4 regions of the Pseudomonas sp. S3_G06 genome follow, and region 4 is predicted to be linked to each of the others. Evidence: predicted binding sites of a transcription regulator. Region 4 holds the regulator's gene; each other region holds the start of a gene.

What was found. Region 4 encodes sigma-54, which starts transcription at its own class of promoters, with help from an activator protein. Its sites were predicted from a motif close to ANTGGCATNNANNTTGCTNT; they were not measured.
Positions count from the first base shown of each region.
Region 1: the regulator sigma-54 is predicted to act here: its motif matches at 1,334-1,353, upstream of AB4N47_RS15770 (flagellar basal body rod protein FlgF).
Region 2: the regulator sigma-54 is predicted to act here: its motif matches at 802-821, upstream of glnK (P-II family nitrogen regulator).
Region 3: the regulator sigma-54 is predicted to act here: its motif matches at 1,145-1,164, upstream of AB4N47_RS15560 (flagellar hook-length control protein FliK).

Region 1 is NZ_CP162738.1:3,528,210-3,530,407, forward strand. Features, by position in the region: gene flgG (flagellar basal-body rod protein FlgG) at 1-493, opposite strand, end outside; gene AB4N47_RS15770 (flagellar basal body rod protein FlgF) at 539-1,279, opposite strand; gene AB4N47_RS15775 (sigma-54-dependent phenylalanine hydroxylase transcriptional regulator PhhR) at 1,624-2,198, opposite strand, start outside.
Region 2 is NZ_CP162738.1:5,379,573-5,381,770, forward strand. Features, by position in the region: gene AB4N47_RS23955 (HigA family addiction module antitoxin) at 1-140, shown strand, start outside; gene AB4N47_RS23960 (accessory factor UbiK family protein) at 350-610, opposite strand; gene glnK (P-II family nitrogen regulator) at 1,005-1,343, shown strand; gene AB4N47_RS23970 (ammonium transporter) at 1,380-2,198, shown strand, end outside.
Region 3 is NZ_CP162738.1:3,480,091-3,482,288, forward strand. Features, by position in the region: gene AB4N47_RS15560 (flagellar hook-length control protein FliK) at 1-1,107, opposite strand, end outside; gene AB4N47_RS15565 (Hpt domain-containing protein) at 1,213-1,560, opposite strand; gene AB4N47_RS15570 (ATP-binding SpoIIE family protein phosphatase) at 1,591-2,198, opposite strand, start outside.
Region 4 is NZ_CP162738.1:4,185,686-4,187,883, forward strand. Features, by position in the region: gene lptB (LPS export ABC transporter ATP-binding protein) at 1-298, shown strand, start outside; gene AB4N47_RS18835 (RNA polymerase factor sigma-54) at 465-1,955, shown strand; gene hpf (ribosome hibernation-promoting factor, HPF/YfiA family) at 2,029-2,198, shown strand, end outside.

The DNA of each region.
Region 1 (2,198 bases), 660 kb from region 4:
GGTTGCCGGCGATGGTGATCGACACGGTGCCGTCACGGCCGACGGTGAAGGTCTGCGCATCGTTCGGGATGATGATCGCCGGCTCCAGCGCGAAACCGCTGGCGTTGACGATCTGGCCATTGGAGTCGAGGTGGAAAGTACCGTCACGGGTGTAGGACGTGGTGCCGTCCGGCTGCAGGATCTGGAAGAAACCGCGACCGTCGATGGCCATGTCCAGCGGCTGCTCAGTGGTTTGCAGGCTGCCGGCGGTGAAGTTTTTCTGGGTGCCGACAATGCGCACACCGGTACCCACTTGCAGACCCGACGGCAGTTCGCTGTCCTGGGTCGACTGGGCGCCTGGCTGACGCTTGATCTGATAGAGCAGATCCTGGAACTCGGCACGGTCACGTTTGAAACCCGTGGTCGAAACGTTCGCCAGGTTGTTGGAAATGGTGGTCAGGTTGGTGTCCTGGGCGGACAGACCGGTTTTGGCAACCCATAGAGCCGGAAGCATTCGATTCTCCTCGTGCGCCTGTTTTACGGCGCGACGTTCTGATAATTAGCTGATCTGCAAGACCCGAGCCATGGCCTGGTCGTCGTCTTTGGCGGTGTTCATCATCTTGACGTGCAACTCGAACTGCTTGGCCAGGGCCAGCACCGAAGTCATTTCTTCCACGGCATTGACGTTGCTCGACTCGAGGAAACCCGAGACCAGTTTGACGTTGGCGTCGGCTTGCGCCGGCTGGCCGTCCTTGGTGTAAATCGAACCGTCGAGGCCTTTGTTCATGTTCTTGATGTCCGGGTTGACCAGTTTGATCCGGTCGACTTCGGCCATGACGCGGGGGCCTTCGCCCATTGCGCGAATGCTGATGGTGCCGTCTTCGCCGACTTCGACCTGCTGCTCGGGCGGCACGGCGATCGGGCCGCCGTTACCGATCACCGGCATGCCGTTGCCGGCGCGCAATACGCCGAGGGCGTCGATGTTGAGGCTGCCGGTGCGCACGTAGCTTTCGCCGCCGCCGGGGTTTTGCACGGCGATGAAACCGTTGCCGGATACCGCGACGTCGAGTTCACGCCCGGTCTGCACCAGCGAGCCCGGCGTGAAGTCGGTGGCGGGACGTTCGCTCATGGCAAACGCGCGCGCCGGAAAGCTGTCACCGAACACCGGCATCGAACGCGCCTGCTCGAGGTCGCGCTGGAAGCCGTTGGTGGAGATGTTCGCCAGGTTGTTGGCATGCGCCCGCTGCGCCAGTGCGTTCTGGCTGGCGCCGGTCATTGCCACATAAAGGTACTTGTCCACTGTGTTTCCTCTGCATGCCGGACGTTTGCCGCCCACCGCTGTACTGCTCAGCCATAAGCAATTTGCAGACCAACTTTTTATTGGCGGGCGAAGGCCCGGCAAACAGGGGACTTGAGGGGATCGGAGGGGGAATCTGAAATGGGTCGAAGACGAAAAACCGGCGGTATCATGCCGGTTAGTGGCAATCCTGAGTTCGGCGGGGGATGGAGATCCTGTGGCGAGGGGATTTATCCCCGTTCGGCTGCGCAGCAGTCGCCAAGCCTGCAAATGAGGTCGCAGTGAAGGAAAAGCGGGGCCGCTGCGCAGCCCAACGGGGATAAATCCCCTCGCCACAAAGGCTCTACTTAGCTTTCGGAGGTTTTGCCAACCTCATACTCACGCAACTTGTTGGCAATCGTCGTGTGCGAAACACCGAGCCGCTTGCCCAACTGCCGACTGCTGGGATGCTCGGAATACAACCGCTCCAGCACCGCTTTCTCGAAACGCCCGACGATCTCGTCCAGACTTCCGTCGAGGGAGAAATCGCCAAGCGGCTGACGCACGCCGTAATCCGGCAGGCGAATATGTTCGGCCTTGACCGTGCCGCCGTCGCACAGGGAAACCGCCTGGAACAGCACGTTTTCCAACTGCCGCACGTTGCCCGGCCAGTGGTAATGGCTGAGGCGATCCATTGCCGCCGGGGCCAGTTTCGGCAGCGGACAACCGATCTGCCGGCTGGCCTGGTCGAGAAAGTGTTCAACCAGCGGCGTCAGACCGTCGAGGCATTCGCGCAGCGGCGGAATATGCAGCGACAGCACGTTCAAGCGGTGATAGAGATCCTGGCGAAACTCGCCGCGCGCGCACAATTCGGACAAGTCCACCTGCGTCGCGCAGATCACCCGCACGTCCAGATACACCTCTTCATCACTGCCGACGCGAC
Region 2 (2,198 bases), 1.2 Mb from region 4:
TTGTGAAATGCCAGCTCAGGATCTGCGCCGATCTGGCAATCAGCCTTGCCACTCATCTCAACACTACGCCTGAGTTCTGGATGAATCTCCAATCGACTTACGATTTGCGCAGGGCCCAGCTCCGGCATGCGAGTTTATAGCGATTGCAGCATCCGCGAAGCTCTTTTCCACCAAGGCCCTGCCCGGGTCGCCAAACCCGCTGCTGAACATTCAGCATCAGATGAGCTTAGAAACCTGGGCTTTTTGGCGCAATCGGACGGCGGTCATAAAGGTTGTAGGACGTTGCGGGGATGGTTGAAGGGCTGAAGATCAAAAGATCGCAGCCTTCGGCAGCTACAGGGGACGCGAATTATTCAGCGGGCGGTGTCAGCTTCGCTTCCATCTCGGCGACTTTGGCTTCAAGACTCTCAAGCCGTGCCCGCGTGCGCGCCAACACCACCATCTGACTATCAAACTCTTCCCGGCTGACCAGATCGAGTTTGCTGAAGGCACTTTGCAGCAGCATCTTGAACTGGCTTTCGATTTCGGCTTTCGGCAGTGGCGTGTCGCCGCTGAACAGGCGGGAGGCGGTGCCGCTCAGGGCGTCGAGGAAGTCTTTGGGCGCGAGCATGGGGAATGTCCTGGAAACAATGGCCGGCAGTGTATCACGCAGTGTCTATAGTCAATCCCGTTGCACGGATGCACGCTTTTCGCGCAGGGGGACGGACGGTGGCGCACCGTTGTTGTGCGTATCGGCAAAAGCTTTTCTGCCCGAGCGCGTGCAACAGGGGCCAAGAGATTGAAATGCAGGGTTTTTGCCGAGCTGGCAAGGTTTCTGCTTAGTCACCCTCGACCCATGCACTGATGCAGTCGCTGTGACGAATGCAGTGCGGCAGACGAAGCGGGGAGTTTCGTCTGATGCGGTTAGCTGGCGTCAACGATGCGTTACAAAGCCAGGCACTGCGCTTAGACTTGAGACGGGTTTGTTTTCCTGGGGCAAGTCCACCAATTCGGGAGAGAGTTTCATGAAGCTAGTCACTGCCATCATCAAGCCGTTCAAGTTGGACGACGTGCGCGAGTCGCTGTCCGAAATCGGCGTGCAGGGCATTACCGTTACTGAAGTCAAAGGCTTCGGCCGGCAGAAGGGTCACACGGAGCTGTATCGCGGCGCGGAATATGTGGTCGATTTTCTGCCCAAGGTGAAAATCGACGTGGCCATCGACGACAAGGATCTGGATCGGGTTATCGAGGCGATAACCAAAGCGGCCAACACCGGCAAGATCGGTGACGGCAAGATCTTCGTGGTCAATCTGGAACAGGCGATCCGCATCCGTACCGGCGAAACCGATACCGACGCGATCTAAGCGCCGCCACAAACCCAACGCCCCAGGAGAAACAATATGACTCTGCGTAAATTCGCAGGGCTAGGCGCCCTGTTGTCCATCGTAATGCCCGGCATCGCCATGGCGGCAGACGAAGTGGCAGCGCCAGTCCTCAATTCCGGCGACACCGCCTGGATGCTCACCTCGACAGCGCTCGTGCTGTTCATGACCATCCCCGGGCTGGCGCTGTTCTACGGCGGTATGGTTCGCTCGAAAAACATTCTTTCCGTGCTGATGCAGTGCTTCGCCATTACCGGTCTGATCAGCATCCTGTGGGTCATTTATGGCTACAGCATTGCCTTCGACACCACCGGCATGGAGCAGGGCGTCGTCAACTTCAATTCGTTCTTCGGCGGCATGGGCAAGGCGTTCCTCGCCGGTGTCACGCCTTCGAGCCTCACCGGCCCGGCGGCGCTGTTCCCTGAGGCAGTGTTCATCACCTTCCAGATGACCTTCGCGATCATCACCCCGGCGCTGATCGTCGGTGCGTTCGCCGAGCGCATGAAGTTCTCCGCGATGCTGATCTTCATGGGCGTCTGGTTCACTCTGGTTTATGCACCGATCGCGCACATGGTCTGGTCCGGTAACGGCGGCCTGATGTGGGACTGGGGCGTGCTCGACTTCGCTGGCGGCACCGTGGTGCACATCAACGCCGGTATCGCCGGTCTGGTCGCGTGCCTGGTGCTGGGCAAGCGCAAAGGCTTCCCGACCACACCGATGGCTCCGCATAACCTCGGCTACACGCTGATGGGCGCGGCGATGCTGTGGGTCGGCTGGTTCGGCTTCAACGCCGGTTCCGCTGCTGCTGCCAACGGCACTGCCGGTATGGCCATGCTG
Region 3 (2,198 bases), 710 kb from region 4:
GAGCGCTTCACGCACGCTCGGGTGCGCGCTCATGAAGGTGACCTGGGTCTGCTGATCGGGAACCATGTTCACGCGGATATCCAGACGCCCAAGCTCTGCCGGCTGCAACTGAATGTCGGCGGCCTTCAGGTTGACGCTGGACAGGTACATGACGCGGTTGACCACTTCTTCGGTCCAGCCGCTCTGGTGCATGGCGATCGGCTGATTCACCGGCAGCGCATTGGCGGTTTTCGGCGTAGCGGCCTGGGTCAGTGCCGCCAGACGGTTGGCGAAGTCGTCGACGCGGGTGTCGCTGGTGGCGGACTTCAGATCCTTCAGACCATCGTCGATCAACCCGCTGAAAGCTTGTTCGCCGCCCTGGCTGGTGCTGTCCTTGTCGGCCTGCACGTCGAGCATGCTGGCCATGCCGGCGGCAAAGTTCTGCGCGGCGGTCAATTCGCCGTCAGCCTGAGCTTGAGCAGGCGTGGCTTTCGGTTGCGCCTGGCTGGCGGCAGAAATATGCCCGCCCTGCTCCATCGCCATGCGCACGGCCGGCATCGAGTCGAGCGGGTCGGCTGTCGGATCAAATTCGCTGTCGGTGGCCGCCGGATCTTTGACCATGCCCGACACGACCGCCAATGCAGGCGTTTCGGTTTCCGGCTGGGCTGGCGTGGTGACTGTTGGTGCTTGCACCACAGGCGCTGCCACCAACGGCTGAACGACTTGCGCCAGGGCCGGATCAAGCGCCGGGTCTACAGGCGCGGCATCGGCCACAGGGGTTTGTACGGTTTCAGTGGTGTCATCGGCAGTGGCAGTCGCGTCGTCGCTCGCCGCCGCTTTTTCGGCAGGCAACGCTTTGCCGCTATCGGCAACTGCTGGCTCGGGCGCGGCAGACTGATCTTTGCCGATATCCTTTTTGCCACTGCTGTCCGCGACCTTGTCGCGTGCCGGCTTGACTGAATTATCGGCGCTTGCGGCAGGCTTGGCCGGCGCCTGATCGGCAAACACTCTGGCGAAGCTGGAAGCCTTGTCCCCGGCGTCTGCGGCCATTGCCGACGATTTGGCAGAGGCGGCTTGCGCCTTGGCCTGAGCGGCGGTCTGAAGAAGAATGTTGGGGGTCGCAGGCATGACACGGTCTCCGCTGCACTGGGATCGTAGGTACAGTTGAGCAAGATGACTGCAAGTGCCGGGCCAGTTTGGCCAGACACTTGCGAAAAGCGCCGGACGGCGAGATCAATGAGTCAACGCGTGCTGCCGCTCGTCTTCGTATACCGGGCGGACATCTGCGAACTCGCCAGTGATGTCAGCCACCAGCCTGGCGATTTCCGAGGGGCTTTTATCCTTGGCTTCCGATTCCAGCTCTTGGCAGAGCGCAGCCAAGCGGACAGCTCCCATGTTGCTGGCGCTGCCCTTGAAACTATGGGCAACCGCCGATAACACCTTGGCATCAGAGGTTTTTTGCAACTCGCCCAAGCGACTTTCGGAATCCGCCAGAAAGGTATCCAGAAGCTCCGGATAACCCTCCTCCATGACTTCGCGCAATACGCTCAGCGCCTCGCGATCAATATGTGTTTCTGTCACTTGCTCACTCCTTGATCAAGAATGGGCGGATTATGCCTCAATCTCCCAGAAAAACTCCACGCTGGCACTACGACCCTGGTCCGACCAACTGGCGTTGCGCCCCAGTTGCCGGACCAGACCGATGCCGCGTCCCGACAAGCGGACGTTATCCACGGGGCGCTCCATGACCCGCGCCACATCAAAGCCCTTGCCGCTGTCCTCGACGCGGATGACCAGCCGCCCGCCCTCGCCTTGCGGCTGGACCTGCAGATGCACGCGCACGAAACCGTCTTGCAGCGCCTCCAGCCGCGCCGCGCGCACTTCATAGTAGCGGGCGAAACCTGCCGCATCGCGTTTGAGGCTGGAGTCCAGCCCGAGCACGCCATGCTCCAGGCCATTGGAATACAACTCGGCGAGCACGCTGTACAGCGCCCCGCTTTGCGCGCGCAAGCCATGCACCTCAAGCAGCAACTGCAAGAGGAACGGCAACGGATTGAAACGCCTGAGCGTGGCGCCGCGAAACTCGAAACTGGCCGACCAGTTCAGCGGGCACGACTGGCCGCTGTCGGAATACACCGGTGCCGCGCCGTGGGTCTGCGCCGACTCAAGCAGACTGACCTCGACCATGCTCACATCATCACGGGCCTGTCCGCGAAAAT
Region 4 (2,198 bases):
CCGCCGGGTGGAAATCGCTCGCGCCCTGGCCACTGCACCCAAGTTCATCCTGCTCGACGAACCGTTCGCCGGTGTCGACCCGATCTCGGTCGGCGACATCAAGCAGATCATTCACCACCTCAAGGCCAAGGGCATCGGTGTACTGATCACCGACCACAACGTCCGTGAGACCCTGGATATCTGCGAAACCGCTTACATCGTCAATGACGGTCAACTGATCGCCGAAGGTGATGCCGAGACCATCCTGGCCAACGATCTGGTCAAGGAAGTGTATCTGGGTCACGAGTTCCGCCTGTAAGCGCGACAGCGCTGTATCGATTCAAGGCGCATTTATCCGCTTTAATTGTTACAGCGCTCTAGGCAAACACTTCAGTTTCAGGCATATAATTTGCTTAAGTTTGGCGCTTCGGCGCCCTGTAGTGGATGGCGCAAAGCGCCGGCGAATAAGGTGTTAAGCCCCTGCCATGAAACCATCGCTAGTCTTGAGAATGGGCCAGCAGCTGACGATGACACCGCAGCTGCAACAGGCCATCCGCCTGCTCCAATTGTCGACCCTGGACCTGCAACAGGAGATCCAGGAGGCTCTGGAATCCAATCCGATGCTCGAGCGCCAGGAAGAAGGCGACGACTTCGACAACGCCGATCCTCTGGCCGACAACGCCGAACAGAAGCCCGCCGAAATCCAGGAACCCTCCTACCACGAAACCGCCCCGACGGTGGACAACCTCGAGGATGGCGAGTGGAACGAGCGCATCCCCAACGAACTGCCAGTGGATACCGCCTGGGAAGACGTCTACCAGACGAGCGCCAGCAGCCTGCCCAGCAGCGATGACGATGAGTGGGATTTCACCACCCGCACGTCCGCCGGCGAGAGCCTGCAGAGCCATCTGCTCTGGCAACTGAACCTGGCGCCGATGTCCGACACCGATCGCCTGATCGCCGTGACCCTGATCGACTGCATCAACAATCAGGGCTATCTGGACGAAACCCTCGAAGAAATTCTTGAAGCGTTCGATCCTGAACTGGACATCGAGCTCGACGAGATCGAAGCCGTCCTGCATCGCATCCAGCAATTCGAGCCCGCCGGGATCGGCGCCCGCAACCTCAGCGAATGCCTGCTGCTGCAATTGCGCCAGCTGCCCGCGAAGACGCCGTGGCTGACCGAGGCCAAGCGTCTGGTAGCCGATTACATCGACCTGCTCGGCAGTCGCGATTACAGCCAGTTGATGCGCCGGATGAAGCTCAAGGAAGACGAGCTGCGCCAGGTCATCGAACTGGTGCAGAGCCTCAATCCGCGTCCCGGTTCGCAGATCGAGTCGACAGAAGCCGAATATGTCATTCCCGATGTGATCGTGCGCAAGGACAACGAGCGCTGGCTGGTCGAGCTGAACCAGGAGTCGGTGCCACGCCTGCGTGTCAACGCCCAGTACGCCGGGTTTGTGAAACGTGCCGACACCAGCGCCGACAACACTTTCATGCGCAACCAGTTGCAGGAAGCCCGCTGGTTCATCAAGAGCCTGCAGAGCCGCAACGAAACCCTGATGAAAGTGGCCACGCAGATCGTCGAACATCAGCGCGGTTTCCTCGAATACGGCGACGAAGCGATGAAGCCCTTGGTATTGCATGACATCGCCGAAGCGGTCGGCATGCACGAATCGACGATTTCCCGGGTGACCACACAAAAATTCATGCATACCCCGCGCGGTATTTATGAGCTGAAATACTTTTTCTCCAGCCACGTCAGCACCTCCGAAGGCGGCGAATGCTCGTCCACGGCGATCCGCGCGATCATCAAGAAACTGGTCGCGGCGGAAAATCAGAAAAAGCCGTTGAGTGACAGCAAGATCGCTGGTTTACTGGAGGCACAAGGCATTCAGGTGGCTCGCCGCACCGTCGCCAAGTACCGCGAATCCCTCGGAATCGCGCCTTCGAGCGAACGCAAGCGGTTGATGTAAGCCACGTTACAGCGTTCCAGTGGCAGGCTTTTCGGCCTGCCGCTTTATGCACTGGCAACGAAGGAGAAGCTGTATGCAAGTCAACATCAGTGGACACCAACTGGAAGTGACCGAACCTCTGCGTTCCTACATCGAGGAAAAACTCGACCGATTGGAGAGGCATTTCGACAAAATCACCAACGTGCAAGTCACGATGTGCGTCGAAAAACTGCTGCAGAAGATCGAAGCCACACTGCATATACC